DNA from 4 places in the Paraburkholderia sp. BL6665CI2N2 genome. Region 1 is predicted to be linked to each of the others. Evidence: riboswitches for the same ligand, from Rfam matches in the RefSeq annotation. Region 1 holds a riboswitch; each other region holds the start of a gene.
The links. Region 1 has a riboswitch for cobalamin ahead of cobW (cobalamin biosynthesis protein CobW). Riboswitches for the same ligand answer to the same signal wherever they lie in the genome.

Region 1 (7,399 bases):
GCTGGATTCATGTTTGCATTCCTTCGATCTGCTGCTCGCTCGCAAGCAGATGCTGTTCGACTTGCGCGCGATAGTCGCCGGGCGCCTGCCACAAACCGCGCTGCATGGCTTCGAGCAGGCGCTCGCAGACCGACTGCAACGCGTGCGGGTTGTGCCGTTGCAAGAACTCGCGGGTGTCTGCGTCGTTCAGATAAGCGTCGGTCACGAGCGCATATTGATGATCCGCGATCACGCGCGCCGTCGCATCGTAACCATACAGATAGTCGACGGTCGCGGCGATTTCGGCCGCGCCCTTGTACCCATGGCGCTTCACGCCATCCAGCCATTTCGGATTGACCACGCGCGCGCGGATCACGCGCGCAATCTCCTCATGCAGCGTGCGCACGCGCGGCGCGGCCGGATTGCTGTGGTCGGCGTGATACACGCTCGGCTGATCGCCGGCCAGATGCCGCACCGCGGCGACCATGCCGCCCTGGAACTGGTAGTAATCGTTCGAATCGAGCAGGTCGTGCTCGCGGTTGTCCTGGTTCTGCAGCACCACGTCCATTGCGGCGAGACGCGCGCCGAACGCGTGACGCGCTTCTTCGCCCGCGCTCTTTTGCGTGTACGCGTAGCCGCCCCACGCCTGATACGCGTTCGCGAGATCGGCGTCGGTTTGCCATTGCCGCGAGTCGATCATGTCCTGCAGACCCGCGCCGTAGGCGCCGGGCCGCGCGCTGAACACGCGCCAGCCGGCGCGCTTGCGCGCTTCGGCGGCGTCCATGCCGCGCGCGATCAGCGCATCGCGTTCGCGCAGCACGCGCGCGCGAATCGGATTCAGGTCCTCGGGTTCGTCGAGTTCGGCGACGGCTTGCACGGCGGCGTCGAATAAATGCATGACGTTGGCGAAGGCGTCGCGGAAGAATCCTGACACCCGCAAGGTGACGTCGATTCGCGGCCGGTCGAACGCCTCGATCGGCATGATTTCAAAATCGGTCACGCGATGGCTGCCCGGCGCCCACTTCGGCCGCACGCCGAGCAACGCGAGCGCCTGGGCGATATCGTCGCCGCCGGTGCGCATGGTCGCGGTGCCCCAGACGGACAGACCGATGGCGCGCGGATAGTCGCCCTTCTCCTGCAGATGCCGTTCGATCAGTTGCTGGGCGGATTTCAAGCCGAGCGACCAGGCGGCCTGCGTGGGAACCGCGCGCGTGTCGACGGAATAGAAGTTGCGGCCGGTGGGCAGCACGTCGGGCCGGCCACGCGACGGCGAACCGCTCGGCCCCGGCGGCACGAAACGGCCTTCGAGGCCGCGCTTGAGCTGAAGCATTTCCTGCGGACCGCAGGCGTCGAGGCGCGGCAACACGTCGTTACGCAGACGCTCGATCACTTGCCCCGCTTGCGGCAAGCCGGCGGCGGTCGTGGTTACCGATGCTTGCGTTCGATCTCCGCATACGTCTCGCAGCAACTCAGCCGCCAGCAACTCCAGCCGCTCACGCGTATCGCCGCAGTGCCGCCACGGCGCATCGCTCACACGCTGAAGTACATCGGGACGCGGACCGTCCCACACCGCCGACCAATCCACCGACAACGGATCGAACAGATGATCCATCTGCAGATCACGCGCTAGTGCATCGATCAAGCCGGCCTTGCCGCCTTGCCCGTCGCCGACAGGAAAACGCCCCAATGCCAGCAACGTATCGCGCCGCTGCACGCCATCGGGCGATTGCCCGAACGTATGCAAGCCATCGCGAATCTGCGCTTCCTTCAACTCGCACAGCCACGCATCGACGCGCGTGAGCAGCGCGTCTTCATCGTCCTGTCCGTTCGGTGCGGCGAGACTCAGTTCCTCATGCAGCTTATGGTCGACGATGGTCGCCAGAATCGTGCGCCGTAACAGCTTCGAGCGGCGCGGGTCGACCATCAGCGCTTCATAATATTCGTCGACCTGGCGCTCCAGGTCCTGCAAAGGTCCGTAGCTCTCGGCGCGCGTGAGCGGCGGCATCAAATGATCGATGACGACAGCCTGTGCGCGGCGTTTCGCCTGGCTGCCCTCGCCCGGATCGTTGACGATGAACGGATACAGATGCGGCATCGGCCCGAGAATCAGATCGGGCCAGCAGGTGTCGCTCAACGCGACGCTTTTGCCGGGCAGCCATTCGAGATTGCCGTGCTTGCCGACATGCACGATTGCGTCGATACCGAAGTGGTGACGCAACCAGAAATAGAACGCCAGATACGCATGCGGCGGCACGAGTTCGGCGTCGTGATAGCTCGCGTAGTCGCCCTGCTCGCGTGAACGCGACGGTTGAATGCCGACGAACACCTGTCCGCAACGCCAGCCCGCGATCATGAAGCGGCCGCGTCGCAGGGTCGGGTCGAGCTCCGGCGCGCCCCAACGCGCGTTCAACGCCTGGCGCGTTTCGGCGGGCAAGGCGTTGAAGTGCGCGAGATAGTCGTCGAGTGCGAGGCTCTGCAGTGCGGGACGCAGATCGCGCACGACCGGATCGTTGGTCACGCCTTCGGTGAGCTTTTTCAGCAGCGCGTCGCCGCCCGAGGGTAAATCGGCGAGACGATAACCTTCGTCGCGCAGCATCGACAGAATGCCGACTACCGAGGCCGGTGTATCGAGTCCCACGCCATTGCCGATACGCCCTTCGCTCATCGGATAGTTGGCGAGGATCAGCGCGAGTTTCTTGTCCGCGTTATCGAGTGAACGCAACCGGCACCAGCGGCGGCTCAGTTCGGCGAGAAAACCCACGCGTTCAAGGTCCGGCTGATAACGCACTACGTCGACCTGAGTATGCGCACAGCGGTACGCGAGTCCCTTGAAACTGATCGCGCGCGTGATGATGCGGCCGTCCACTTCCGGCAGCGCGATATGCATGGCGATATCGCGCGAATTGAGACCCTGATTGTCTTTGACCCAATCGTCGCGATTGCCGCCGCTCAGGATCACCTGGAGCACCGGCGCGTCACCGGCGAGCGCGAGCGGCTCGGGGTCGTCGATCGCGGACGCGGCGAACGCGGTCGTATTCAGCACCAGCGCCACCTCGTGCCGCGCGCACAGCGATTGCACGACGTCGCGGCTCATCGCATCTTTCAGCGAGGTAATCGCGATCGGCAGCGGATTCAGACCTTGCGATTCGAGCGCGTCGATCAGCGCGTCGAACACGGCCGTGTTGGCGGCCTGCAGATGCGCCTTGTAGAACAGGATCGCCGCGACCGGCGCTCCCTGTTTCCAGCGCGACTGCCAGTCGGCGATGGTCGGCGTATCGCGCTCGGGATGGTAGAGCGTGGCAGCGGGCAACGCGCGCGGCGGCGCAGGTTCGCGTCCCCAGCCGAAGGCGCGGTGGGCGATACAGCGCAGGAACGCCTCGGCATTTTGCGGGCCGCCTTCGCGCAGATAGCGCCACAGTTGATGGCACAGATCCGCGCTTGCCGTGCTGCGCGCGAGCAGGTTCGGATCCTCCTGCAGATCGCCGGAGAACATCGCGAGCGTCTGCTGCTTGCGCTCGGCGAGCGCCACCACCTGTTCGATGCCGTAAGGCCAATACGCTTCGCCGCCCAGATGATCGACCACCACCACGCGCGCATGCTGCAAGACGTCTTCGAGATAAAAATCCACCGACGCCGGTTGCCGCAAATACGTGACGTTTGCGAGCCGCACGCTCGGGAAGCCTTCGCCCAGCCGCGGGAAGACACTCGCCAGCAGCGACAGCGTGGTGTCGGCGGAGCTGAGCACCACGATATCCGCGGGCTGCTGATCGATCCGGATCACACCTTGCGTGTCGTCGACGAAACCGCCCGGCGTGGTGCGCAGCAGATGCATATGCGCTTACGCCTGTTGCGTTTCGACGCTCGACGGCACGCCCAGCGCCGCGTCGAACGCACGTTGCAACGCCGGCTGATCGAGGTCTTCGCCAATCAGCACGAAGCGGCTCGGGCCGCTTTCGCCGGCCTGCCAGCGTCGATCGAAATAGCTGTCGAAGCGCCGCCCAACGCCTTGAATCACCAGACGCATCGCCGCGCCCGGCAGCGCCGCGAAGCCTTTGACGCGATAGATGGTGTTGGTTTCGACCAGCTGTTGCAGCGCGGCGACCACCGCCTCGCGCGACGACGCATCCGCCTGCACGACCACGGAGTCGAACTCGTCGTGATGGTGGTCGGCGTCGTCGGCGGAGCCGTGGTGATCGTGGCGCAAGTGGATCGTGTCTTCCGACGCCGCTTCGAGGCCCAGCAACGTATGCAGATCGAGCTGGCCCATGTGCGCGCGAACGATCTTCACTTGCGGCGGAATTTCCTCGCGGATCGAAACTTCTACCGCGCTTTGCTGCGCGTCGTCAAGCAAGTCCGTTTTGTTCAGAATCACCAGATCGGCCGCCGACAACTGATCTTCGAACAGTTCGTGCAGCGGCGACTCGTGATCGAGGTTCGGATCGGCCTTGCGCTGCGCATCCACGGCGACCGGATTATCCGCGAACTGGCCGCTTGCCGCAGCCGGGCCGTCCACCACGGTGACCACAGCATCCACGGTGAAGCTGTTCTTGATTTGCGGCCAGTTGAACGCCTGCACCAAGGGCTTCGGCAACGCCAGACCCGACGTCTCGATCAGCACGTGATCGATCTGATCGCGGCGCTCCACGAGCTTTTCCATCACCGGGAAAAACTCTTCCTGCACGGTGCAGCACAAGCAGCCGTTCGCCAGTTCATACAGTTGGCCTTCGGTCTCGACGCCGTTTTCATCGCAACCGATGCCGCAACCCTTGAGGATTTCCCCGTCGATGCCGAGTTCGCCGAATTCGTTGACGATCACCGCGATGCGCTTGCCGCCCGCATGCTGAAGAATATGCCGCAGCAGCGTAGTCTTGCCGCTGCCGAGAAAGCCCGTGACGATGGTGACGGGGATCTTGCGCATTTGAGTTTGCATCGTGAGGTCCATCCGTAGAGTTGCACGTGCATGCCGGCGTGTTTTTAGCGTATGCCGAGGCAAACGGAGCACACGCCCGGCCAGCCACGACCATAACAAAACACGGGGACGAAAGTCGGCGTTGCCGCGACAACAGAAAAACAGAAAGCGGGAATGAGTCATGAACGTAGCGCCGCATCCCCGCGGCGTTCGTCCTTCGTTATCTGGCCGGTATCCGGGCTGGCGAAAGCGCCGCTTCCCCTTCCCGGACGAGTGATTTCTCGCCCAGTGGTGATATGCCGACGCGGCCTTGCGCGTGGACATCGAAGCCGGCTCCGCGGCGCTAACCGACTGCGTTCGACACTGCAGTTAGCACCACATTTCGCTTACCGTTGCGGGGGCAGCACAGGTTGGCCCGATCCATGGCAGGTGAGCACCCTGTTTCCCGTTTAACTGCATGCGCACGAGCGCGCACACGAGCACCAAAGTGCGTGCGAGTGTAGGCCCGCCGCCCGGTGCCGTCAAGGAAACCCCAGGCCGCAAGCGCTTATCGGACGGGGCGCCATGTGCTATCGTATGCGCGCGTTTGGTGCCCGCACATGCATTCGCGTGTGCAGTTAAACGGGAAACAGGCAGCGCGCCATGCGCTTAACCTGTGCTGTCCCCGCAACGGTAAGCGACCTGCGGCGCGATGTTGAATCGACTTGCGCCGCGCATGCGTTTTTTTAAGCCACTGTCCGGCAATTTCCAGCGAATGCGGACGGGAAGGCAAAGCGCGTGAGGCCGCCAGCCCGGATACCGGCCAGACGCGGAGGCGGCGAACCTCAGGGCAACATCGCGCCGCCGGCCGCCGGAATCCGCGAGGGACGGATGCGAAGGCGCTAAAAGCACGACGCAGAGTGTCCGCGTAGGCGAGTTTCGTGTGAAACTCGCTACGAACCACGCATTGCGCCATGCCTGAATCCGTAGCTGCATGACCCCAACGTCCGCCGTCTGGCGACCCTTCGCGCTTTACCCCTTCCCGCTTGTCACGACATGGCGCCCGCCGTGCACGCCGCGATGACCCGCGCCTGGCTGATCGGCGCCGGCCCCGGCGACGTCGAACTCATGACCATCAAGGCCACCCGTGCATTGGCGCAAGCCGACGTGGTGCTGGTCGACGATCTGGTGAACCCCGAGGTGCTGCAGTTCGCGCGCGCTGACGCACTGATCGTCTACGTGGGTAAACGCGGCGGTCATCCGTCCACACCGCAGGAAGGCATCGTCGCGCAGATGCTCGAACATGTGCGGGCCGGGCGTAGCGTCGCGCGTTTGAAAGGCGGCGACCCATTCGTGTTCGGCCGGGGCGGCGAAGAACAGCAGGCACTGCACGCGGCGGGTATCGAGGTGGAGGTCGTCAACGGCATCACGGCGGGAATCGCGGCGCCCGCAGCGATCGGGATTCCGGTCACGCATCGCGATCATGCGCAGGGCGTCGTGTTCGTCACCGGGCACGGCGCGGGCAGCGGCGAGCCCGACTGGGCCGCACTCGCGGCCACGCGCATGACGCTTGTGATCTACATGGGCATGCGGCGACTCAACGATATCGTCGGCGCGCTGCTCGCGGCCGGCATGAGCGCCGACACGCCGTGCGCGGCGATCGAATCGGCCACGCGTCCCGAGCAACGCCACGCGCTGGCGCGGCTTGGTGAATTTGCCGAGACCGTTGCGCGTGCCGGACTTGGGTCGCCGGCGATCGTGGTGATCGGCGGGGTGGCGTCGCTCGCGTTGGCGCGCGAGGCGGCGCATGCGGAACGCGCTGCAACGCCGGTCGCGGACGGAACGGATACGCGATGAAAACGCTGAGCGTCGGCATCGGTTGCCGTTTGCATAGCTCGGCCGAGGAGATCGAAGCCGCGGTGTGCGGCGCGCTCGGCGCACATTCGTTCGACGAAATCCGCACCGTCGCCTCGCTTGATACCAAAGCCCGCGAAGCGGGCCTCCTCGAATTCTGCGCTCGCCATGCGCTGCCGCTGACACTGTTCAGCCTTGAACAGATCGCGGCGATGCCTGTCGCGGTGCCTTCGGCGGCAGTGCGCGAGCATCTCGGCGTGGACGGCGTCTGCGAGCCGTGCGCGCTGCTTGGCACTGTGGCCGACGTCGCAGCCGGGCTCGGTGAATCCGTCATAGGCCATGCGCCTCGCGCCTCGCTCCTCGTGCGCAAAACCGTTTATGCCAGCGTCACCGTGGCGATCGCCTCAACCACCGCTCACGCCGCTCACGCCGAACACCCAGACAACGACACACAGCAACAGGACCTGCCATGAAGACCGACCCCGAATCGCATCAACGCATGACCGAGCGCCGCCGCGAAGGCCACGAGAAAAAACAGGCCCACGCCACCGTCGAAAAAGGCCTGCTGATCGTCAACACCGGCACGGGCAAAGGCAAAACTACTGCCGCATTCGGCATGGCCGTGCGTGTGCTGGGCCACGGCATGCGTCTCGGCGTCGTGCAGTTCATCAAGGGCGC
Region 2 (7,399 bases), 2.5 Mb from region 1:
AACCAGCTCCAGAATGTTGAAGCCGCCGATATCCCAGCCGTGGCTTTGAGCTACCGCGATCAGCTCGGCACGGGTCTCCGAGAGCGTGATGTACAAACCTCTCTGTCCCTCTTCGACTCCCTTGAGTAAGAATTGCAAGGCCAAGGTAGTTTTACCTGTACCGGGCGCACCTTCCACAAGGTACATGCGATGGGGCGTGAGACCGCCTCCCAGGATGTCGTCGATTCCATCGATTCCCGAGGAAAGGCGGGCCGGCTTGTCGGCGGCTTGTCTGTTTGACATGGCGTAGCGTATTTGACGTCGATGGATGGCTGTTGGTTATTCAGCCGGTACGGCGAGAACGCAAAATCCGTGCCGGTTGACGGATTCATGCGCCGGCGCGCTTCTTCACCAGTTGAATGAAGCGCGTGGCCGCGCTGTTGTGCAGTGCGGCGGGATAGGCAAGGTGCAGCGGCGCGCTGAGTTTCGAAGGGTTCGCGAGCGTGCAGTACACGGTGCCCACCTGGTCGTAGCGCTGCATGGAAGCGGGCACCAAGGTCACGCCCAGACCCGCCGCCACGAGGTTGATGCCCGACACCATGCGCGGCACTTCGCGGGCAATGCGCGGGACGAAGCCCGCCTGCCGGCAAGCGGCGAGGATGTCGGCATACATGCCGGGTGCGCCCGGACGACGGACCAGAATGAAGTCTTCGTGCGCCAACGCTTTCAGCGACACTTGCGGCCGCTTCCTGCCCTTGAGCAACGGATGACCCACCGGCAACACCACGACCATCGGTTCGTCGAGCAGCAACTCGAACGCCACGCCCTCGCGGGCGTCGACCGGCTTGCGTAGAAACGCCGCCTGGATCTGGCCCGCGGCCAGACGCTCGATGATCTCCGCCGCGTTGAGCTCGGCCAGGTCCACGGCGACTTCGGGGCAGACCGCGCGAAACGCGCGGATCGCCTCGGTCGTAAATGGATGGAACGAGGCGGAGCTGGTCAGTCCGATCGAAATCGTGCCGAGTTCTCCACGCGCAATCCGGCTCGCCTTTTCGACAGACTGCTGCAGATTTTGCAGCAAGCGTTGCGCGTCTTCCGCAAAGGCCTGACCGGCCGGCGTCAAGGTGACGCCGCGCGGCATGCGCACAAAGAGTTCGAAGCCGATCTCTTCTTCCAGCGTTCGAATCTGCTGCGACAGCGGCGGCTGTTGCATGGCCAGCCGCTCCGCTGCGCGCGTGAACTGGCCTTCTTCGACGACCGCCAGAAAGTAACGCAGATGCCGCAGCTCCATGGTGTTTTGTCTCCTCAGCAGCGCATGAAGGCCGGTTCGATGCCATACATATTAAATATGAATGGTGCATAAAACAGGTATTTTACATTTACCATGTCCGCTCCTACGATCTCGTCCATTGCATTCCGTCCGAACCAGGCCGGTATGGCGCTTGGTATTCGCCTCCGGTTCCGAGTATTCGGTTTCTCTACGACGGATTTGACGATGCGCCGCGTTCAAGACTGCGCACGGTTATCAGGAGCAAGCTGGATGACTTTGAATCTTTCACGACGTATTGCGGCGTTGTGTATGTCGACAGGCGCGGCAGTGCTGATGACGTTCGCGCAATCCGCGTTCGCGGTCCATGCTTACGAACCGCATCTGAAGCCGGTCGCGACGATCTCCGAAACGCGCTTCACGCTCGACACGCCGCAAGGGCAAGCGCAATTCCCGCTGTATCTGTCGAAGGATTGGAACGTTGCGCAGCCGCGGGTGACGCGCGCGGTCATCGTGATTCACGGCAAGCTGCGCAATGCGGACGTGTACTTTCGCACCGCGCAGAATGCCCGCGATGCCGCGCATGCGGACCCCGACGCCACGCTGCTGATCGCGCCGCAGTTCCTCGCCACGCTCGACACGCGCGTACACGACGAGCCCGCCGATCTGCTGCGCTGGACCGGCGACGCCTGGATGGGCGGCGAAGCGGCGCGCGCGCCGCTGCCGATCAGTTCGTACGAGGTGCTCGATGCGATCGTCGCGCGTCTTGCCGATCGCAAGCTGTTCCCCAATCTGCGGCATGTGGTGTTCGCCGGGCATTCGGGCGGCGGCCAGGTCGTGCAGCGCTACGCCGTCGCGGCGCGTAATATCGCCGCGTTGACCGGCGAAGGCATCGACGTGCGTTACGTGGTGGCGAGCCCGTCCACGTATGCGTATTTCGATGCGCAACGGCCTGACGCGCAGGGCATTGCCGCGCCGTTCGATGCCGCGCAATGTCCCGACTTCAATCAATGGAAATACGGCATGGACAACCGGCCGCCGTATCTCGACGACCGCACGCCCGCGCAACTCGAAGCGATCTATGCGTCGCGCCGGGTCGACTACCTCGTCGGCGGCGCTGATGACGATCCGCAGCAGAGCGCGCTCGACAGAACCTGTGCCGCCGAAGCGCAAGGGCCGCAACGCGTGGCGCGCGCCGAAGCGTACTACCGGTATATCCAGTCGCGTCATCCGGACGGCCTGAAGCAGCACTTTCATATCGTGCCGGGCGTGGGGCACGACGGTGCGCGCATGCTGACGTCGGTATGCGCGCTGTCAGCAATATTCGACACTCCGGGATGCGGGCAATGAGCGAAGCGACCTTCAATCAGCGCGACGGTGTCGCGGCTGGAGCCGATGCGGCGAACGCCTTGAGTCCGTCGATGGTGCGGCGCGCGATCTTCGCCTCCGTGCTCGGCAATGGACTCGAGTGGTTCGACTTTCTGATCTACGGCTACTTCGCGAAGATCATCGCGCAGGTGTTCTTTCCCGGCGGCAGCGGTTTCGTGTCGATCATGCTGACGCTTGCGACGTTTGCCGTCGGTTTTATCGTGCGGCCGATCGGCGGCATTCTGCTCGGTATCTACTCGGACCGCGCGGGGCGACGCAAGGCGCTCTCGCTGCTGATCATTTCGATGGCGGCTAGCACGTTGCTGATGGGTCTCACGCCAGGCTATGCGAGCATCGGCATCGCTGCGCCGCTGTTGGTGGTGCTTGCTCGCTTGTTGCAAGGGCTATCCGTGGGCGGACAGTTTGCGACGGCTTCCGCGATGCTGGTCGAGTACGCGCCGCCGCACAAGAAGATGTTTTACGGCAGCTTCAACATGTCGGCGCAGGCGTTCGCGTTGCTGCTGTCGTCCGGCGTCGGCTATCTGCTGACCACGCAGTTCACGCATGAGCAACTGGTGACGTGGGGCTGGCGTTTGCCGTTTCTGTTCGGCGCGCTGGCGGGGCCGTTCGGCTTCTATATCCGGCATCGCGTAGCCGAGTCACCGGAGTTCGAGCGGCTGCTCGAACACAAGGAGAAACCGCCGCGCGTCACGATCCGCCAGTTCTTCCGCGATAACGGCGACGCGGCGATCTGCGCGATGGGTGTGATCATCGTCGGGGCGGCGACTAATTATGTCTGGCATTCCTATCTCTCGGTGTATGTCGAACGGCAATTGCATTTGCCGCTGTCCACCGCGTTGCTCGGCGCGTTCGTGTCCGGTGTGCTGAATCTGTTTCTGTTTCCGCTGTCCGGCAAGCTCGCCGATCGTTATGGCGCATACCGGCTGTTCTATCCCATCGTGATCGCGTGGATGGTCTGCGTGTATCCGCTTTATCACTTCGTCGTGACGAATCCGACGCCGGGGCATTTGTTCATCGCGCAGATGATCGCGACGCTGTTCCTCGCCGCGATGTCCGGCGCGCATCCCGGCATGCTCGCGACCTTGTTCCCCGTGCGCAGCCGTTCGGCGGGCGTGGCGCTGTCGTACAACATTGCGGTGACGCTGTTCGGCGGCATGGCGCCGCTCACCATCACCGGCTTGACGCGCGTGACCGGCAGCAGCCTCACGCCCGCGTTTTACCTGATTTTTGCCGGCTTCGTGTCGCTCGCGATGGTGTACTTCACGCGCGCCGGACGCATGTCGAGCGGCGCGGCGGCTAGACCCGCCACTCATTGATTGACCACGAGCCTAACGCATGACCCAGCCTTTCATCACAGACGACGAACGCGCGCCGAATGAACATCCGGTCGCGGTCGTTGCGAACCGGCATCTGAGCGTCACGACGCGAGCCGGCAGCGGCACCGTGCCGGTGTTTTCCAATGGCGATTGGCTCGCGCCGACGCGTGATGTCCAACGCGCCGTGATTCTGATTCATGGCCGCTTGCGCAACGGCGACACGTATTTCGAACTCGCGCAGCGTTCGTGCGCGCTTGCCGGCGGCAGCGCGGCCGATACGCTGCTGATCGTGCCGCAATTTCTCGCGACCGCGGATGTCGACGCGCATGAGCTGCCGCCGTCCACGTTGCATTGGGACTGGACGAGCTGGATGGCCGGCGAGAACGCCGAAGGTCCCGCGCCGATCAGTTCGTTCGACGTGCTCGACGCGATTGTGGACACGCTGGCGTCGCGCGAGCAGTTCGCGTCGCTCGCCGAGGTGGTGATCGCGGGACACTCGGGCGGCGCGCAGGTCGTGCAGCGCTACGCGGTAGTAGCGCGAGACGAGGCGTCGCTCGCGGCGCGCGGTATCGCGCTGCGCTATGTGGTCGCGAATCCTTCGTCGTATGTGTACTTTGATGCAATGCGGCCGGTTGGGTCGGTTGCGTCCGCTGTGTCCGGCGAGTTTGCGGCGTTCGATCGGGCGAGGTGTCCGTCGTTCAATCGCTGGAAGTATGGGCTCGAGGATTTGCCCGCTTACTCTCGCGACGCGGCTTCAGCGGCCACGCTCGAAGCGCGTTACGCGCAGCGTGACGTGACCGCGCTGCTCGGCGGCGCGGATTGCGATCCACAGCACCCGGCGCTCGACCGCTCGTGCGCCGCGCTGGCGCAAGGTGAACACCGGCTCGGGCGCGGGCTGGCTTATGCGCGCTATATGGCGTTGCGGCATCCCGAAGGATTGGCGAAGCATCGGACGTTTGTGATCGATGGTGTCGGACACGATGCCAAAGGGATTTTCGGGTCGGCGCAGGGGCTGGCGGCTTTGTTCGGTACTGGACTGTAATGATGGTGACTGAAGCGCGGTCTTGACTAGTCAGCGCTCATGGGCATGAAGCGTGCTACCGCGCTGGTACCTGCGAGTGACTTCAAGGACCGCGCCGACATGAACAGAACCCGATTGCTTGCCAACGCGCTCGCCGCTGCGTCGCTGGGCGTTTTGCTGACCGGCGGTGCGTATGCCGACGATGCGCCTAGCCCTTGCACATCCCTGAAGCGGATCGTTGCCGCGGCCCCTGGCGGGCTCGCCTCATTGACGTCGGACGACGGCAAGGGCGTCGCGCAGCCTTACGGCGACGACGCGCAATGTTCGGCGAGTCACGGCGCCTATCAATGCACGTGGACGCCGCATCACGACGCCGGCTCGAATGCCGACGCGCTGCAAGCTGTCGCGGCGGACGTCGCATCGTGTCTGCCCGACGCGACGCACGATCAGAATTCGCCGGGACGTCAGCACTTTTATCTGGGCGCGAAGGGTAAGCGGACCGATATCACGCTGACGCCGACCGGGTCGAACAAGCTGCGTCTGGTGGTGTCGGGTAAGTAAGCCGCCGAGCAAGCGCCACTAGTGTGACGCCGGCCACCATGTCCAGCCGCGCGACGAGTGCCGCAACTCGATGATCGAAAGCGGTGCGATTTCAATGCGCGGAAATACGACGGGCGATGCCCCGAGCGCATACACGATCGCTGCCCGCAGTACCGGCGCGTGGGTGACGGCGATCACGTTGCTCGATGCGCGATCGGTCTCGCCGTCTAACAACGCTTCGAGCCATTCTCCTACCCGTTTCACGAGTTGACCGAACGACTCGCCGCCGTGAGGCGCGGCGTCCGGATCGCGCGTCCATGCGGCGACGTCTTGCGGCGCTTCGGCTGCGAGGTCGGCGAGCCGCCGTCCTTGCCATGTGCCGTAGTTCAGATCCGCCAGACCGGCGTCGACCGATGCCGCGAGGCCTAGCGCCGTCGCCGTTTGCCGCGCGCAGGCGGCCGGGCTGACGAAAGCCGGTGACTCTTCCGCGATCGCCAGGCGCAAGCGTGCGGCGTGGGTTTGGGCTTCGGCGAGGCCGCGGGCGTCGAGCGGGTCGTCGGCGGGAAAACGGCCTGCGCGCTGGGCGGCGGTCGATGCGTGGCTGACCAGTAACAGCCTTGTATCCATTCTGTTCTTGTCCTATCAAGCCACGCCCCGAAGCCGAACGCCGACGGCATGAAACGTGTGTTTTGCGTTGCCGGGTGCCCAAGTTTAGCGCGTAGAATAGCGGGACTGCGAAGCGCGGAAGCCGGTGAGAGCCCGGCGCGGTCGCGCCACTGTAATCGGCAGCACAAGCCGAAAGCCAGACCTGAGCTTCGCACCAATCCTCTGCAATGACTATCGGGGCGCGTTACCCCAGGAGATGTCCATCATGACCGAAGCTGTTTTCGATCCCGCCAACCAGCCCGTGGCCCAACCCACGCCGATTCCGCTGCGCGAGTTGTTGCCTTGGGTCGTGTTCGGCGGTTTGCTGTTGTTGCTCGCGCTTTACTTCGTGGGTGCGGAACAGGGTGCCACCTCGCTGGTGCCGGGCATGTACGTGCATGAGTTCGTGCACGACGGCCGCCATCTGCTCGGCTTTCCCTGCCACTAACGGAGTCGACCATGGTGGGTAAATTATTGGTACGCGGGATGCTTGCAGGCATCGCCGCGGGACTTCTCACGTTCGGCTTCGCCCGGGTAGTGGGCGAGCCGCAGGTCAATCAGGCGATTTCATTCGAAGAAAAGGCGGACGCCGCGAAAGGCGAGGCGCCCGAGCCTGAGATGGTAAGCCGCGATACACAGCGGGGTATCGGCTTGTTGACTGGCGTGCTGACTTACGGCGCGGCATTCGGCGGCCTGTTCTCGCTGGTGTTCGCTTACGCTTATGGGCGAGTGGGCGCGTTGAGCCCGCGCGCGTTGTCCGCATGGCTTGCGCTTGGCGCGTTCATTGCGCTCGCGATCGTGCCGAATCTGAAGTATCCGGCGAACCCGCCCTCGGTCGGCGACCCTGAGACGATTGGGACGCGCACGGGGCTGTTCTTCCTGATGATTGCGATCTCGCTGGTGGCGATGGTGTTCTCGCTCAAGGTGCGGCGCCGTGCGGCGATGAAACTTGGCGCGTGGAACGGCTCGATCGTGGGGGCGGTGGTGTTCATCGTGATCATCGCTGCGGTGCAGTTGTCGATGCCCGCGATCAACGAAGTGCCGGAGGCTTTCCCGGCGGTGCTGCTGTGGAAATTCCGCGTCGCGGCGCTCGGTATGCAAGCGATTATGTGGGCGACGATCGGGCTGCTGTTCGGCGCGCTGGTCGAGCGGATTGCGTCGATGCGGGTGGCGGGGCGGCCGGCGGTGAAGTCGGCTTGATTTGCATGACGAGTGCGGCCGCTTCGGCGGTTGCGCTCGGCG
Region 3 (7,399 bases), 3.9 Mb from region 1:
AGTGGCGCGTTCACGCAGGAAGCCTGGCGCGCAGTAACGCGAGGACCATCCAGCCGCAACGCGCCTCACGCATTCCACCGCACCAACACCCACTGCTGCGTTTCATCGTTTCTGCGCAACCAGACAATCCCGGTCGTATCGAGCGACCATCGCAAACAACGCTCCAGCGGCACGTCCAGCACGATCGACGCAATCGCCCGCATCACGCCCGCATGCGTGACCACATAAGCCGGCGACAACTCTCGCGTGAGCGCGAATGCATCGAGCCATGCCCGCACCCGCGCGACGAACTGCGCGACGCTTTCGCCGCCATGCGCCCGCGCGTGTTCGAAGTTGACCGCCCAGTCATCGAGCAATTCGCGATCGATGGCATCCCAGCGCTGCGCCTCCCAGTTGCCGAAATCCATTTCCATCAGCCGGTCGTCGTGACTGACCACGCTGCCGAAGTCGTTCGCCAACTCGGCGGCGAGGGCCGAGCAGCGCTTCAGCGGACTCGACATCAGCACGCGCGGCGCGGGCACCTGCAAGGTCGCAAGCTTCAGGGCAAGTGTCGTCGACGACACCTCGGCATCTTCGGCGAGCGCCACGTCGCTGTGGCCGTAACACACGCCCGCGTCGAGCGCGACCGCGGGATGACGAATCAGGACGATATCCATGCGAGCCCCACCAGGTAGATGCTCAATTCAAAAACTTGCTGCGCGAAGCCGAGGCAGTCGCCGGTATACCCGCCAATGCGTCTGACGAAATAACGGCCCATCGCGATACGAAGCACGACCAGAACCACAATCACCGAACCCGCGAAGCGCCAGTCCGGCGCGGCGAGCCCATTCGGCCACAGCAACCACGGCAAACCGAACATCGCTGCGCACATGAACGCCCCTACACTCAGGCGCTGCGCGACCGGTTTGGCCTTGCCTTCGGCGCGCACGTAATCGAGCGTGGCCAGGTAGCTGATCGCACAGGTGCGGCTCGCCGCGTGCGCGGCAATCATCAGACTTGCGGCGCGCACCGGCGGCAATGCGGCGAGCGTTTGCCACTTCAACGCAAGCGCGACGACGAGTGCGATAGCACCGAAAGCACCGATGCGTGAATCATGCATGATTCGCAATACGTCTTCGCGCGTATAGGCGCCACCGAACGCATCGACGCAATCGGCGAGGCCGTCTTCGTGAAACGCGCCGGTCACGAGCAGCGACGCGGCCATCGACAACAGCACCGCCACGCCCGCAGGAAATACACGCAGCGCGGCGAGATAGACCAGCGCGCTCAATCCGCCGATCAATACGCCGACGAGCGGAAAATAACGCGCCGCCGCGTTCAGATAGTGCGGCTCATAGCCGACCCAGCGCGGCACGGGCATGCGCGTGAAATAGCCGAGCGCTGTGAAGAAGTACCGCAGTTCAGCGAGCGGATTCATGATTGTGCGAGGCGTGCGTTTCTGGCTGAACGATCGAACGGCTCACGCATCACGATTCGCGACGCCGGCCGATTCGAAGCTCGCCATTTCGTTGACGAAGGCCGTTGCCGCGCGCAATAACGGCACCGCGAGCGCCGCGCCGGTGCCTTCACCCAGACGCATGTCGAGCGACAGCAACGGCAGCGCGCCGAAATGATCGAGCATGCGCCGATGCCCCGCTTCGTTCGACGCATGCGCGAACACGCAGTACTCGCGCACGCTCGGCGCGAAGGCGTCGGCGATCAGCAAGGCCGAGGTGCCGATGAAGCCGTCGACCAGAATCGTCATGCGCGCCTCGGCGGCCGCGAGATACGCGCCTGCCATCATCGCGATCTCGAAGCCGCCGAAAGTGGCGAGCACGTCGAGCGGATCGCTGGACACAGGGTGACACGCGAGCGCCGACGCCAGCACGTTGCGCTTCCTGGCGAGCCCCGCGTTGTCGAGCCCCGTGCCGCGGCCGACGCATTCGTCGATCGGCACACCGCACAAGCGGCTCATCAGACACGCGGCCGCCGAGGTGTTCGCGATCCCCATCTCGCCGAAGCCGATCACATTGGTGCCGAGCGCCGCGTGATGCCGCACGCGCGCCGCGCCCGCCTGCATCGCGGCGATTGCCTGGTCGCGGCTCATGGCCGGTTCGCGCGCGAAGTTGCGGGTGCCGGCCATAATCGGAATGTCGATAAGACCCGCGGTGGATGGCAACGGCGTCGCAATGCCCGCGTTGACGACTTCGAGTTCGATGCCCGAGACGCGGCTCAACGCATTGATCGCCGCGCCGCCCGCGAGAAAGTTGGCGACCATCTGCGCGGTCACCGCTTGCGGATAAGGGCTCACGCCCTCCTCGGCAACGCCGTGGTCGCCGGCGAACACGATCATCGCCGGGCGCGTCACGGTGGGATGCGTGGTGCGCTGAATCAGGCCCATCTGACGCGCGAGCGTTTCGAGCCGGCCGAGACTGCCGGGCGGCTTCGTCTTGGTATCGATGATGTGCTGCAACTCGTCACGCAGCGTTTGATCGAGTGGTTCGACTTCGGGCAATCCAGGCAAGCGTGGCAATGAAGTCATGAGCGTGTTTGAAAGAGAATGTTGGAATGAAGCGGTCAGCTTGCCGGCGTGTCATGGCCGGCAGGCGATTCGTGACGCGCGCGCGGTGCGGGAATCAGCGCCTCGTGTTCGCCGTCGCGAATCAGAATCAACGGGTAGCCGAATGCACGGCTCGCCAGCGTCGGCGTCAGCACGTCGTGCACCGGTCCGGCATACACGCCGCCCGCGCCGTCGAGCAGCAGCGCATGCGTCGCGAAACGGCGCGCGAGGTTCAGGTCGTGGCATGAAAACATCACTGTACGCCGAGGCTCGCGCGTCCACGCGGCCAGCGCTTCGAGGCAGTCGATCTGATGATGCAGATCGAGATGCGACAACGGTTCGTCGAGCAACAGCAACGGCGCGTCCTGGCACAGCACCGCCGCCAGCGCCACGCGTTGCCGCTCGCCGCCCGAGAGCGACAGCACATCGCGCGCGGCGAATGCGGCGAGTCCCAACAGATCCAGCGCCGCGTGCGCCGCTTCGCGATCGGCTTCGCGTTCCCAGCCCCAGCCGCTGAGATGCGGGAAGCGGTTCAGCATCACGATATCGAGCACGCTCGCGCTGAACGCGTCGGGCGCGCTTTGCGGCATCAGCGCGCGGCGTTGCGCGAGCGGCATTGGCGGCCAGTCGGCGAGGCGCACGCCATCGAGTTCGACATGTCCCGCGCACGGTTGCAGCAAACCCGCGAGCGTGGAGAGCAAAGTCGTCTTGCCCGCGCCGTTCGGGCCGGCGATACACCAGATCTCGCCGGCGTAGAAGGTATGCGTGAAGGCGTCGAGCAAAGTGCGCGCGCCGACGCGCAAGGTCAGACGTTGCGCGCTGAGGGTCGCTTCATGAGAAGGAGCGTGACGGGTTTGCATCATCGGCGCCTGCGCAGCAGCATCCACAGAAACACCGGCACACCGATGATCGACGTGATCACGCCGACCGGCAACTGCGCCGGCGCGATCACGGTGCGCGCGATCAGGTCCGCGCCCATCACCGCGACGCCGCCGCCGAGTGCGGCGGCCGGCAGCAGCATGCGCTGATCGTTGCCGAACGCGAGCCGCAGCATGTGCGGCACGACCAGTCCGACAAAGCCGATGGTGCCCGCCGTCGTCACCGCCGCGGCCGCGGCGAGCGAAGCCACCAGATATACCCGCAATCGCAGCGGCATCACCGCGACGCCTAATGCCTGCGCGGCGGCGTCGCCACGCAGCAGCACATTCAGACGCGGTGCGGCGGGCACGATCGCAACCAGCACGATGACGAGCGCGATGAGCGCCGTCCACGGCATCGCGCCGCCGTTGAGGTCGCCAGTCAGCCAGAACAGCATGCCGCGCAAGCGGTTATCGGGCGCGAGATTGAGCAGCAAAGTTATCAGCGCGCCCCAGCCCGCTGCGATCACCGCGCCGGTCAGCAGCAAACGCGGCGACGTGTCCTGCGGTTCGCCGCGCCACAACTCGCGGCGCGCGAGGCCGAGCACCAGCAGGATCGACACGAACGCGCCGGCGAATGCGCTTGCGTCGACAATCCACCATGCGCAACCGGCGATCATCGCGACCAGCGCGAAGCTCGCCGCACCGCCCGATACGCCCAATACGTAGGGCTCGGCCAGCGGATTGCGCAACAGCACCTGCAGCAACGCGCCGGCCAACGCGAGCAGCGCGCCGCAGGCGAAGCCGGCTACCGCGCGCGGCAGACGCAGCGTGCGGACGATTTCCGCAGTCAGGTCGGCGGTGCCGACAGACGGCGCATGCGACGGCATCAGCGCCGCCAGCACACGCATTGGCGCGAGCGATACGCTGCCAAGCGCGAGCGACGCCATCAGCACCGCCAGCGCAATCAGGGCGAGCGCCAGCCAGATCGCGGCCGCGCGCTTCGCGCTCATCACGCGCAGTGTCGCGGGCATCGAACCCGAATGGCGATTCATCCGCGCGAACTCAACGAGGAGGCGTAACCATCACTGCTGCTGCCAACCAACCGTGAGATACGCACCACGCCGTGGCGAGTTATACGAGTAGGCCGTTTCATAGTCCTTGTCCAACAGATTCTGGATTTGCGCGGCCACGTACCATGCTTTCGTGATGTTGTAGCGCGCCGACAGATTCACCACGCCATAGCCGCCCAGCTTGCCGCTGCTGTCGTTGCTCGGGCCGCTCACGATCCACTCGCCGCCCACCCGCCACCCGGCGATGCTGCGGTTCACCGTCAGCGCCCCGAAGCGCCGGGCGCGCCGCACGAGGTCGGCATCGTTGTCGAGGTCGACGGGATTTTGCAGCGTCAGCGACGCGCGCACGTCCGTCTTGCCGACATGGCCGCTCCACGATCCTTCGATGCCCTGCACCTTCGCATGCCCGACGTTCTCGGCCAGATAGATGCCGGGCGTCACCTGCTCGTAGTTAATCAGATTCGAATAGCGCGTCTGGAATGCGGAAAGGCGCATCACGCCGAGCGCATTCGATGCGTACTGCAGCGCGGCTTCGATCGAATGGCTGCGCTCCGGCTGGATAGACGGATTGCCGCTGATCGGATAGTACAGATCGTCGAAGCTCGGCGCGCGAAACGAATCCGAATAGCTTGCGGTCACCTTCCAATGGCCGGTGATGTCGAAACCGTAGCCGAGATAGTAACTGTTCGCTCCGCCGAAATCGGAATACTGGTCGCGCCGAACGTTGGCCTGAAACTGGTTGCGCCCGAAGCGTCCCGTATAGCCGGCGAAGCCCGAATCCACATGACGGTCCGGCGCCGCGAACGTGTCCGAATCGAGGCTTTGATCGAGATGCTCATAACCGACCTGCAGTTTCTGCTGCGCGGCCAGCGCGAAATCGTTCTGCCATGTGTATTGGCGATTGTCGGTATCGAAGCGGCCGTTGTACACGCCGTTGGTGTTCGACACGCTGCGGTCGTCGCCTTCGGCGACGATGAAGTGCGTGGTCCACCAGTCGGCCAGCTTGCCGTTCGCGAACACCGAGACCTGGCGCACCTTGCTATACAGGTTGTTCAGATCGGTCGGCACGCCGTACGCGTTGTCGTAGCTGTTGTTGCCGTTCGACTGCAAGTAGCTGGCGCCGGCGTCCCATTTGTCGTTGAACTTGTGGCGCAGCGAAGCCGAGACGCTCTCGTTCAGATAACCGTTCGCGTTCGGATTGGCGCTGGGCGCCTCCTTCGTGTTCAGCGACGAGAAGCCGTCGTCCTTCGAACGCGCTAGCGAAATGCTGAAGGTGGTATTGCCGTCCTGGTCCAATGCGCCGTTCACGCCCGCCTGCTGCGTCTGCGTGTGATAGCTGCCGTAGCCGAGCGAAAAATTGAAACGCGGCGGGTGATCGCCGCCGCTTTTCGTGAACACCTGCACCACACCGCCGATCGCGCCCGAGCCGTATAACGCCGACACGTTGCCGTTTACCACCTCCACGTGATCGATCTGGTCGAGTGGAATCTGCGCGAGTTGCGGGGCACCCAGACTCACCGAATCGACGCGCACGCCGTCGATCAGCAGCAGCGATTGCGTCGAGGACGCGCCGCGCAAGGAGAGGCTCGTCGTCGAACCGGGACCACCCGTGCGCGAGATTTGCGCGCCGGGCGCGAGTTGCAGGAGGCCCGGCAAATCGGTCGCGGTGGTGTCGGCGATATCCTGCTGATCGAACAGCGAGGTCTGCGGGATCGTGTCGGCGAGCGCTTGCGGCCCGCGATCCGCGGTCACCACCACGGGCGACAGCACCGCCGAAGAGGACACCGAACTCGAAGAATCCGCCGACGAAGACGAAGCAGATGAAGCAGAAGATGGAGACGCAGCTTGCGCGTGCACCACGATCGGCAGGCTCGAAAAGGCGAGCAGCGCCGCGCGGGCGAAGGGGGACAGCATGGGGTGAACGTCCTGTGGATAGCGTGCGCGGCCCGCTTCCCCGCAGGCCGATGCGTAACGAGGCGCCCGCGTATTTAACATTTTCGCGCGGGACGTGCCTCTCCCTCTGGCCGGTATCCGGGCTGGCGACGCATCGATCCCGCCTTCCCACGCGAGACGCGCAGTGGCACACTCGCGAGTTGAACTTCCAGCTCGCGAGCGGGATCGACTTGCATGACGAATGTGGTCGCTTACCGTTGCGGGGGCAGCGCAGGTTGGCGCGTTTAGCTGAATCCAGATGAACCGCGCGCCCTGCTTCCCGTTTAACTGCGTGGGCCGTTGAAAAAATGCCGCACGCGGGCACCAGAGTGCGGGCAGTTTAGGAGCGGCCTCGGAGTCCGTCAAGAATGGTGAGATCGCAGGCCATGTGTTCTGTTAAGTGCAGGCTCTTGTCCGACGCGTGAGTACTTTTTCATCATATGGTCGATAAAAAGCCTGCACAAAGCGATGTTGTTACGTCTCGAAACGAGACAATTGTCGGAACCTGCGACATTCCGCGCTAAAATGCGATGTCTTTAGAGGACGCAGCAGATGCTCACCGAACTCGAAACACTTTCACAAAATATCGGCAAGCTGATCGCGATCAGCCAGCGCCACAATGAGGCGCGACTCGCGCTCGAAGAGCAACTCGCGCAATCGCGCGCCGACGCCGAAGCCACGCGCACGGAACTTGCAATGCTGCGCGAGGAACGTAACGCGCTGCAGGCGGAGCGCGACGCGCTTTCGGCGAAGATCGACGACGCACAAGTGCGCCTGAACGCGATCCTCGAGAAGCTGCCGCGTGCGCGCGCGCACAGTGAGCCGGACAACCAGCTCGATCTGCTCGAGCCGGCTCAGCAAGTAGCCGAAGCCGGGAGCGACGTGACCCGCCACGGAGAAAATGCATGACCACCAAGCAGATCGAAGTATCGATTCTCGGCGTGCCCTATCGCCTCGCCTGCTCGCCGGAAACGGAAGCGGCGCTGCTCGAAGCGGTT
Region 4 (7,399 bases), 630 kb from region 1:
CGAACGGCGCGAGCGTATCCGTGAGTTCGTTCCAGTCGCCGACCATGCGCCAATCGTCGCCGGCTTGCGGCTGCCATGCCGGGCGGCGCAGTGCCCAATTCGGCACGCGCGCGGCGCGGCTTGCCTGCGCCGCGTTCGCGCTGATTCGCGCGGCATACGGGTGCGTCGCGTCGATCACGAGATCGATACCTTCACCGGCGATGTAGCGCGCCATACCTTCGCTGCCGCCAAAGCCGCCGACTCGCACCGTGCACGCCAGATCCTCCGGCAGCTTGCCGAGGCCGGCGAGACTATACACGTGCTCGGGCGCGAGTTGCCGCGCGATCCGCAACGCGTCGCCGGTGCCGCCGAGCAGCAGAATCCGCTTCATTTTCATTGCGCGGCTCCGATCAGCTTGCCCTGGCGATCGATCGCGAACATTTCGACGTTGACCTGCGGCGGCACGATCTCGCGCGCCACCGCCAGTGCGTGCCGGCAGACGATATCGCCGAGCGGCACCTGCCGCGCGTGCGCCAACGCGACCGCCTGCTGACTCGTGTTGGCTGCGCGGATCGCCGCCTGAAGCGCGTCGTCGGCGCCCTGTTCGGCGGCCCATTGCGCGAGCCGCTCGAGGTCGATGCTCGAATTGCGGCTATGCAGATCGAGATGACCCGCCGCCAGCTTGCTGAGCTTGCCGAAGCCGCCGCACACGCTCAGGCGCTCGACCGGCGCGCGCTTCATATGCTTGAGCACCGCGCCGACGAAGTCGCCCATCTCGATCAACGCGATATCCGGCAGGCCGTAGTGCGCGCGCATCGCGTCCTCGCTCGCGTTGCCGGTGCAGGCGGCGAGATGGGTATAGCCGTTGGCGCGCGCGACGTCGATCCCCTGATGAATCGACGCGATATACGCCGAACACGAAAATGGACGCACGATGCCGGTGGTGCCGAGGATCGACAACCCGCCAAGAATGCCGAGACGCGGGTTCATCGTTTTCAGCGCGAGCGCTTCGCCGCCTTCCACGCCGATCGTCACTTCGAAGCCGCCGCCGTACGCATGCTCCGCCGCGAGTTCGGCCAGATGCTCGGTCATCATTCTGCGCGGCACCGGGTTGATGGCGGGTTCGCCGACCGGCAGCGTCAGCCCCGCGCGCGTCACCGTGCCGACGCCCGGCCCCGCGCGAAATATCACGCCCGCTTCGGCGACGAGGCGCACGCGCGCGAAAACGACGGCGCCGTGCGTGACGTCGGGATCGTCGCCGGCGTCCTTGATCGTGCCGGCTTCCGCGCCTTCATCGCCATTGCCGATCAGGCGGCAGAACACCAGCGGCATCGGCACATGCTGCCCCTTCGGCAACACGATCTCCGCCACTTCGCTGACGACACCCGCGAGCAACAGACGCGCCGCCGCCAGCGACGTCGCGGTGGCGCAACTGCCGGTCGTGTAGCCGCTACGCAGCGGCGCGGGTTGTTCGGGGGATTCTTCGCGCATCAGGGTTCGGGCGATGGGTCGGTGGGGGTGGCGCCGGTGTTCGTCGCTTTCGTCGAGTTGGTCGTGTTGGTGACATTCGTGGCGCTCATACCGCTTCCGGCACTTGCAGCACGCCTGGCATTCGGCACATCCGTCGCATTCGTCGCGTTAGCCACGGTTTCGGTTCCCACGAGGCTCACGCCCTCGCCGCTCACCGGCTTCGTCACCTCCAGCAGCGTGATCGGCAACGCCCGCCGCCACGTGTCGAACCCGCCAAGCGGTTGCGCGTCCGCCAATGCGATCCGTGTCAACGTCCCGCCATGCCGCTCGCGCCACGCCATTAACGCCGCCTCGCCTTGCAACGTGACCGCATTGGCGACCAGCCGCCCGCCTTCGCGCAGACCAGCCCAGCATGCCTCCAGCACGCCCGGCACGGTCACGCCGCCGCCGACGAACACGGCATCCGGCACCGGCAACCCCTGCAGCGCCTCAGGCGCGCGCCCCGCGACGAGTTGCAGCCCCGGCACACCCAACGTATCGCGATTGTGTTCGATGAAACGTTGCCGTTCCGCGTGCCCTTCGATCGCAATCGCGCGGCAGGTGGCATGCGCGCGCATCCATTCGATGCCGATCGAGCCGCTGCCCGCGCCTACATCCCACAGCAATTCGCCGGGCGTCGGCGCGAGGCGCGCGAGCGTGATCGCGCGCACGTCCCGCTTGGTCAACTGGCCGTCGTGACGAAACGCGTCGTCGGGCAAACCGCAGCTCAGCGGCAGACGCGGCGCGCCTTCAGTGGCACGGCAGTCGAGCGCGATCAGGTTCAGCGCGGCCACCTCGCCCGCGGACCACTGATCCGCGCGGCCGTCGATGCGCCGCTCCAGCTCGCCGCCCAGGTGTTCCAGCACACTCATGCGGGTCGCCCCGTAACCTCGTGCGTTCAGCAATGCCGCGAGCGCCGCGGGCGTGCGCCCGTCCGCGCTGAGCACGAACATGCGCGCGCCGTCATGCAGATGCGCGTTCAGTGCGGGCAACGGCCGCCCCACCAGCGACACCGTCGCGACGTCCTGCAACGGCCAGCCGAGCCGCGCGGCCGCCAGCGACAACGACGACGGCGCCGGCAGCACCCGCAATTCTCCCGCCGGCAATTGCCGCGCGAGTGTCGCGCCGACGCCGAACAGCATCGGATCGCCGCTCGCCAGCACGCACACGGCTGCGCCGCGCTCGGCCAGCAAGGGTGCGAGATCGAACGGACGCGGCCAGGCGGCACGGCGCGCGGCGAGACGCGCGGGCAGCATCGCCAGATGACGTTCGCCGCCGTACACCACCGACGCTTCCAGCAAGGCACGCCGCGCGGGCCGCCCCAAACCGGCGAAGCCGTCGTCGCCTATGCCCACCACCGTCAGCCACGCGGGCATGCATCCATCCTCATTCTGTGTCTTCAAATAATGCGCTGTGCCACGCCGATCAAAGCGTCCAGCCTCGTTGTGCTGTTCGAAAAAAGGCATAATACAGCCGCCGGTGCCCTTCGGGGCCGAAGAGGGAACACAGTGCCACTGTGGCTGCCCCCGCAACTGTATGCAGCGAGTCCGCCTGCGCTCCACGCCACTGGTTCGACCGGGAAGGCCGCGGCGGACCATGACCTGCCAGCCAGGAGACCTGCCGGCGAGACTGTTCGTGCCAGCCAACATCGGGCGGGGTGTACCGATGCCGCAGCCATGCCCGCCTCACGGCATGCTCGGGCTGTCGCGCGACGCTAAACCCGGTGTCCGTCTTGAATCAAGCAACGCCCTCCACCGTTTTATCCGACGCAGCCGGCACGCTGCGGCCCTCGGCGTGTCCGGGGCTGCTGCGCATCGTCGCCGCGCGCGACGGCGGGATTTGCCGGATCAAACTGCCCGGCGGCGAATTGAGCGCGGCGCAGGCTCGGGCGATCGCGGAGGCTAGCGCGCGGCACGCGGCCGGGGTGATCGAGTTGACCAATCGCGCGAATGTGCAGGTGCGCGGCGTGAGGCGCGGTGAAGAGGCGGCGTTGATCGCGGCTTTGATCGACGCGGGTCTTGGGCCGATGCCGGCGAACGGCGTGGCGGGCCGTGCGGACACGACGGCGGCTGTCAACGCTGTGAATGCAGTTGCCGCCAGCGCCGTGAACGCAGAGGCGGAGAGCGCTACAGATGCCGGAGCCGCGAACATAAAGGCAGAGAGCCCTGCGGACGTCGAAACGGCGAACGCGACGGCGCAGAGCGCTACAGATACCGAACCCGCGAACGCAATGAATGAACGGGCCTCGAAAGCCCCGGCCGCAGCAGCGCAGCGATTGGGCACTGCCCACGCACTCTCCGCCGCGACCGCCGCCGACGACGTCCGCAACGTCATGATCAGCCCCGCTGCCGGACGCGATCCGTTCGCGCTATTCGACACGCGCCCGCTGTGCGCCGAATTGCTCATGATGCTGCAAAGCGAAGCGCGTTTCGCGGCGCTGTCGCCAAAATTCGCACTGTTGCTGGACGGCGGCGAACGGCTCGCGAGAGTGGACCATCCGCACGACGTGTGGCTCGCGGCGTCGCAGGAGGTGGACGGCGTGCGGTTCGTGTTCGGGTTGGCGGGTTGTCCGCCTGTGAGCGCCTACGCCGGCGCGCTTACGCAAAGCCAAAGCACCGCGCTTGCAAAACCGGGCGTGAACAACACAGGGGCTCTAGCCGCAATCATGCCTGCACAAGTCGCGGCCCTAGTACGCGCGCTACTCCTGACATTCCTCGACCTCGCCGCCGCCGACGCCACACGCATGCGCCACCTGCTAACCGCGCATTCCGTCGACGCGGTGCTGCATCACGCCGAGCAATACCTCGACTTCCCACTGACGCGAAACGCGAAGCTCGCGAACTGGCATCGCGCTACACCAGCCGACGCCAACCTTCGCCTCGGCGCCCACGCCCAACGCGAGCCCGGAGCGTGGCACGTCGGCGGCCAGCCACCGCTGGGACGTCTCGACGCAGACACGCTAACGGGACTCGCCACGCTGTCGCAACAGCACGGCAACGCCACGCTTCACCTCACACCCTGGCAAAGCGTGCTGTTACCCGACATCGCCACGCATGCCGTTCCGACCGTGTTGTCCGGCCTGAACGCCCTCGGTCTCGCCTGCGATCCCGCACACGCGATTACGCACCTGATCGCGTGCGCCGGATCGGGCGGCTGCGTGAAGGGCCTCGCCGACACCAAGAACGACGCGTTGCGCCTCGCGGCTCGGCTGCCCGCCGGCGTGGACGTGCATCTGAGCGGCTGCTCGCGCTCGTGCGCCGCCGCGCATTGCGCGCCGTTCACGCTGCTCGCCGCCGCGCCCGGCCTCTACGACCTTTATCGGCGCGACGGCCGGCCCGGCTTCGGCCAGTGCGTCGCGCGCCAACTGACGATCGGCGAGGCCGCCGACATGCTCGAACGCCTCGCCCGGAGTGACACCGATGCTTGATTACATTCGCGACGGTCAGGAGATCTATCGCCAATCCTTCGCGACGATCCGTGCGGAGGCCGACTTGTCGCGCATTCCCGCCGACCTTGAAAAACTCGCGGTGCGCGTGATCCACGCATGCGGCATGGTGGATGTGATCGACGATCTGCAATTTTCCGCGGGCGCGGACGCGGCGGGCCGCGCGGCGCTCGCGCAAGGCGCGCCGATCCTGTGCGATGCCGGCATGGTCGCGCAAGGCATCACGCGCGCGCGGCTGCCGGCGAACAACGAGGTCATCTGCACGCTGACGCATCCAGACGTGCCGTCGCTCGCACGTGAACTCGGCAATACGCGCTCGGCGGCGGCGCTCGAATTGTGGCGGCCGCAGCTGGCGGGCGGCGTGGTCGTGATCGGCAATGCGCCGACCGCCCTGTTTCATCTGCTCGATATGCTCGACGCCGGTGCGCCCAAACCCGCGCTGATTCTCGGCTTTCCAGTGGGTTTTGTCGGCGCGGCCGAATCGAAAGCCATGCTCGCGGACGACAGCCGCGGCGTGCCCTACGTGGTGGTACATGGCCGGCGCGGCGGCAGCGCGATGGCGGCGGCCGCCGTGAACGCGCTCGCCACGGAGGTCGAATAAATGACGGCGCAAGGACGTTTGTTCGGCCTCGGCGTCGGCCCCGGCGACCCGGAACTCATCACGCTGAAGGCGCTGCGCTTGCTGAAGGCGTCGCCGGTGGTCGCGTACTTTGTCGCGAAGGGCAAGAAAGGCAACGCGTTCAGCATCATCGAAGCGCATTTGCACGATGCCCAGCAGCATCTGCCGCTCGTTTATCCCATGACCACCGAAGCGCTCGAACCGCCGCTTTCCTATGAAGCGATCATCGCCGACTTCTACGACACCGCCGCGCAAGTCGTCGCCATGCACCTCGACGCGGGCCGCGACGTCGCCGTGATCTGCGAAGGCGACCCGTTCTTCTACGGCTCCTACATGTACCTGCACGACCGGCTCGCCGCGCGCTACGAAAGCGAAGTCGTGCCGGGCGTGTGCTCGATGCTCGGCGGCGCCGCCGTGCTCGGCGCGCCGTTGGTGTATCGCAATCAGAGCTTGTCGGTGCTCTCGGGCGTATTGCCCGAAGACGAGTTGCGCCGCCGTCTCGCCGATGCCGACGCCGCCGTCGTGATGAAACTCGGCCGCAACTTCGACAAGGTGCGGCGCGTGCTCGGCGAACTCGGTCTCGCGGACCGCGCGCTTTACGTCGAACGCGCGACGATGGGCAATCAGCGCATCGTGCCGCTCGCCGAAGTCGATCCCATGGCATCGCCGTATTTTTCGCTGCTCGTGGTGCCGGGGGAAAAATGGCAAGGATGAGCGCACCCGCGATCGTGATTCTCGGCGCGGGCGCGTTGGCAACGGCGCGGCGCATCCAGGCGCTGTACGCGCACAGCCAGGTGCATGCTTTGCAGGGACGCGTCGAGGCGGACGTGCCGTACAGCGAACTCGGCGCACATCTGCGGGAACTGTATGCGCGCGGCACGCCGATCGTCGCATTGTGCGCGGCGGGTATCGTGATTCGCTGTCTGGCTCCGTCGTTGTCGAACAAGGGCGTCGAGCCGCCGGTGCTGGCCGTCGCCGAAGACGGCAGCGCGGTCGTACCGCTGCTCGGCGGCCTCGCCGGCGTCAATGTAATGGCGCGCGACATTGCCTCGTTGCTGGCTGTGCCGCCGGCCATCACGACGAGCGGCGAATTGCGTTTCGGCACTTGCGTGCTGAATCCGCCCGAGGGCTATACGCTCGCCGATCTCGGCCAGGGCAAGCGCTTCGTGTCGGACCTGCTGGCTGGCGAGAGCACGCGCATCGAAGGCGAAGCGCCGTGGCTCGACGACGCGCAACTGCCCCGCTCCGGCTCGGCGCGTCTTGCGATTCGCGTGACGCCGCGTGCATGGGATGGGCGCGAAGACGAACTGGTGATTCATCCACGCAGCGTGGTCGCAGCGGTCACGGCCGTGGATGGCGAGATCGCGACACGCGTGCGCGAGGCACTGGACGCGCAGGGTCTCGCGCCGCTGTCGCTCGCGACATTGCTGGCGTCTTCTGAGCGCATGGCCGACCCGACGCTGATCGAGGCTGCAGCGAACCTGAACGTGCCGTTGCGTTTCGCGCTGACACGTCCCGACGATGGCGCGCCGCCGGCCAACCTGCTGCATGCCGCGCTGCGCATCCCCTACGAAACGCTGCACAACGATGCGGCGGCAGGCGTCGCGCTCGCGTTGGCGCCGCTCGCCATCGATCCCGACACGATCGGCCGCGCGCGCGGCCGTCTGACCGTGATCGGCCTCGGCCCCGGCAGCGCCGATCTGATGGTGCCGGCCGCGCGCACGGCGCTCAACGAAGCCACCGATATTCTCGGCTACGACACCTACGTGAAAATGGCCGGCCCATTGCGCGCCGACCAGCGCGTGCACGGCACGGACAATCGCGAGGAAATGCAACGCGCGCGACAT

Region 2: it holds a riboswitch for cobalamin, as region 1 does, so the genes downstream of both, B0G81_RS00995 (CbtB-domain containing protein) here and cobW (cobalamin biosynthesis protein CobW) in region 1, are expected to answer to the same signal.
Region 3: it holds a riboswitch for cobalamin, as region 1 does, so the genes downstream of both, B0G81_RS29840 (TonB-dependent receptor) here and cobW (cobalamin biosynthesis protein CobW) in region 1, are expected to answer to the same signal.
Region 4: it holds a riboswitch for cobalamin, as region 1 does, so the genes downstream of both, cobG (precorrin-3B synthase) here and cobW (cobalamin biosynthesis protein CobW) in region 1, are expected to answer to the same signal.

Annotation. Positions count from the first base shown of each region.
Region 1 is NZ_SORC01000001.1:2,728,320-2,735,718, forward strand. It holds gene B0G81_RS12140 (AAA family ATPase) at 1-11, opposite strand, end outside; gene cobN (cobaltochelatase subunit CobN) at 8-3,811, opposite strand; gene cobW (cobalamin biosynthesis protein CobW) at 3,818-4,909, opposite strand; cobalamin riboswitch at 5,097-5,390, opposite strand; cobalamin riboswitch at 5,459-5,710, shown strand; gene cobA (uroporphyrinogen-III C-methyltransferase) at 5,948-6,724, shown strand; gene B0G81_RS12160 (cobalamin biosynthesis protein) at 6,721-7,194, shown strand; gene cobO (cob(I)yrinic acid a,c-diamide adenosyltransferase) at 7,191-7,399, shown strand, end outside.
Region 2 is NZ_SORC01000001.1:222,587-229,985, reverse strand. It holds gene B0G81_RS01030 (ATPase domain-containing protein) at 1-282, opposite strand, end outside; gene B0G81_RS01025 (LysR family transcriptional regulator) at 368-1,270, opposite strand; gene B0G81_RS01020 (alpha/beta hydrolase) at 1,520-2,596, shown strand; gene B0G81_RS01015 (MFS transporter) at 2,593-3,951, shown strand; gene B0G81_RS01010 (alpha/beta fold hydrolase) at 3,971-4,993, shown strand; gene B0G81_RS01005 (hypothetical protein) at 5,093-5,533, shown strand; gene B0G81_RS01000 (histidine phosphatase family protein) at 5,552-6,139, opposite strand; adenosylcobalamin (AdoCbl) riboswitch at 6,228-6,381, shown strand; gene B0G81_RS00995 (CbtB-domain containing protein) at 6,384-6,605, shown strand; gene B0G81_RS00990 (CbtA family protein) at 6,617-7,357, shown strand.
Region 3 is NZ_SORC01000001.1:6,647,608-6,655,006, reverse strand. It holds gene B0G81_RS29870 (cobalamin-binding protein) at 1-37, shown strand, start outside; gene cobC (alpha-ribazole phosphatase) at 66-656, opposite strand; gene B0G81_RS29860 (adenosylcobinamide-GDP ribazoletransferase) at 641-1,417, opposite strand; gene cobT (nicotinate-nucleotide--dimethylbenzimidazole phosphoribosyltransferase) at 1,460-2,521, opposite strand; gene B0G81_RS29850 (ABC transporter ATP-binding protein) at 2,557-3,399, opposite strand; gene B0G81_RS29845 (iron ABC transporter permease) at 3,399-4,451, opposite strand; gene B0G81_RS29840 (TonB-dependent receptor) at 4,482-6,383, opposite strand; cobalamin riboswitch at 6,474-6,745, opposite strand; gene B0G81_RS29835 (ATPase) at 6,954-7,310, shown strand; gene B0G81_RS29830 (cell division protein ZapA) at 7,307-7,399, shown strand, end outside.
Region 4 is NZ_SORC01000001.1:2,094,004-2,101,402, reverse strand. It holds gene B0G81_RS09405 (cobalt-precorrin-6A reductase) at 1-370, opposite strand, end outside; gene B0G81_RS09400 (cobalt-precorrin-5B (C(1))-methyltransferase) at 373-1,470, opposite strand; gene cbiE (precorrin-6y C5,15-methyltransferase (decarboxylating) subunit CbiE) at 1,470-2,864, opposite strand; cobalamin riboswitch at 2,949-3,128, shown strand; gene cobG (precorrin-3B synthase) at 3,212-4,915, shown strand; gene B0G81_RS09385 (precorrin-8X methylmutase) at 4,908-5,534, shown strand; gene B0G81_RS09380 (precorrin-2 C(20)-methyltransferase) at 5,535-6,266, shown strand; gene cobJ (precorrin-3B C(17)-methyltransferase) at 6,263-7,399, shown strand, end outside.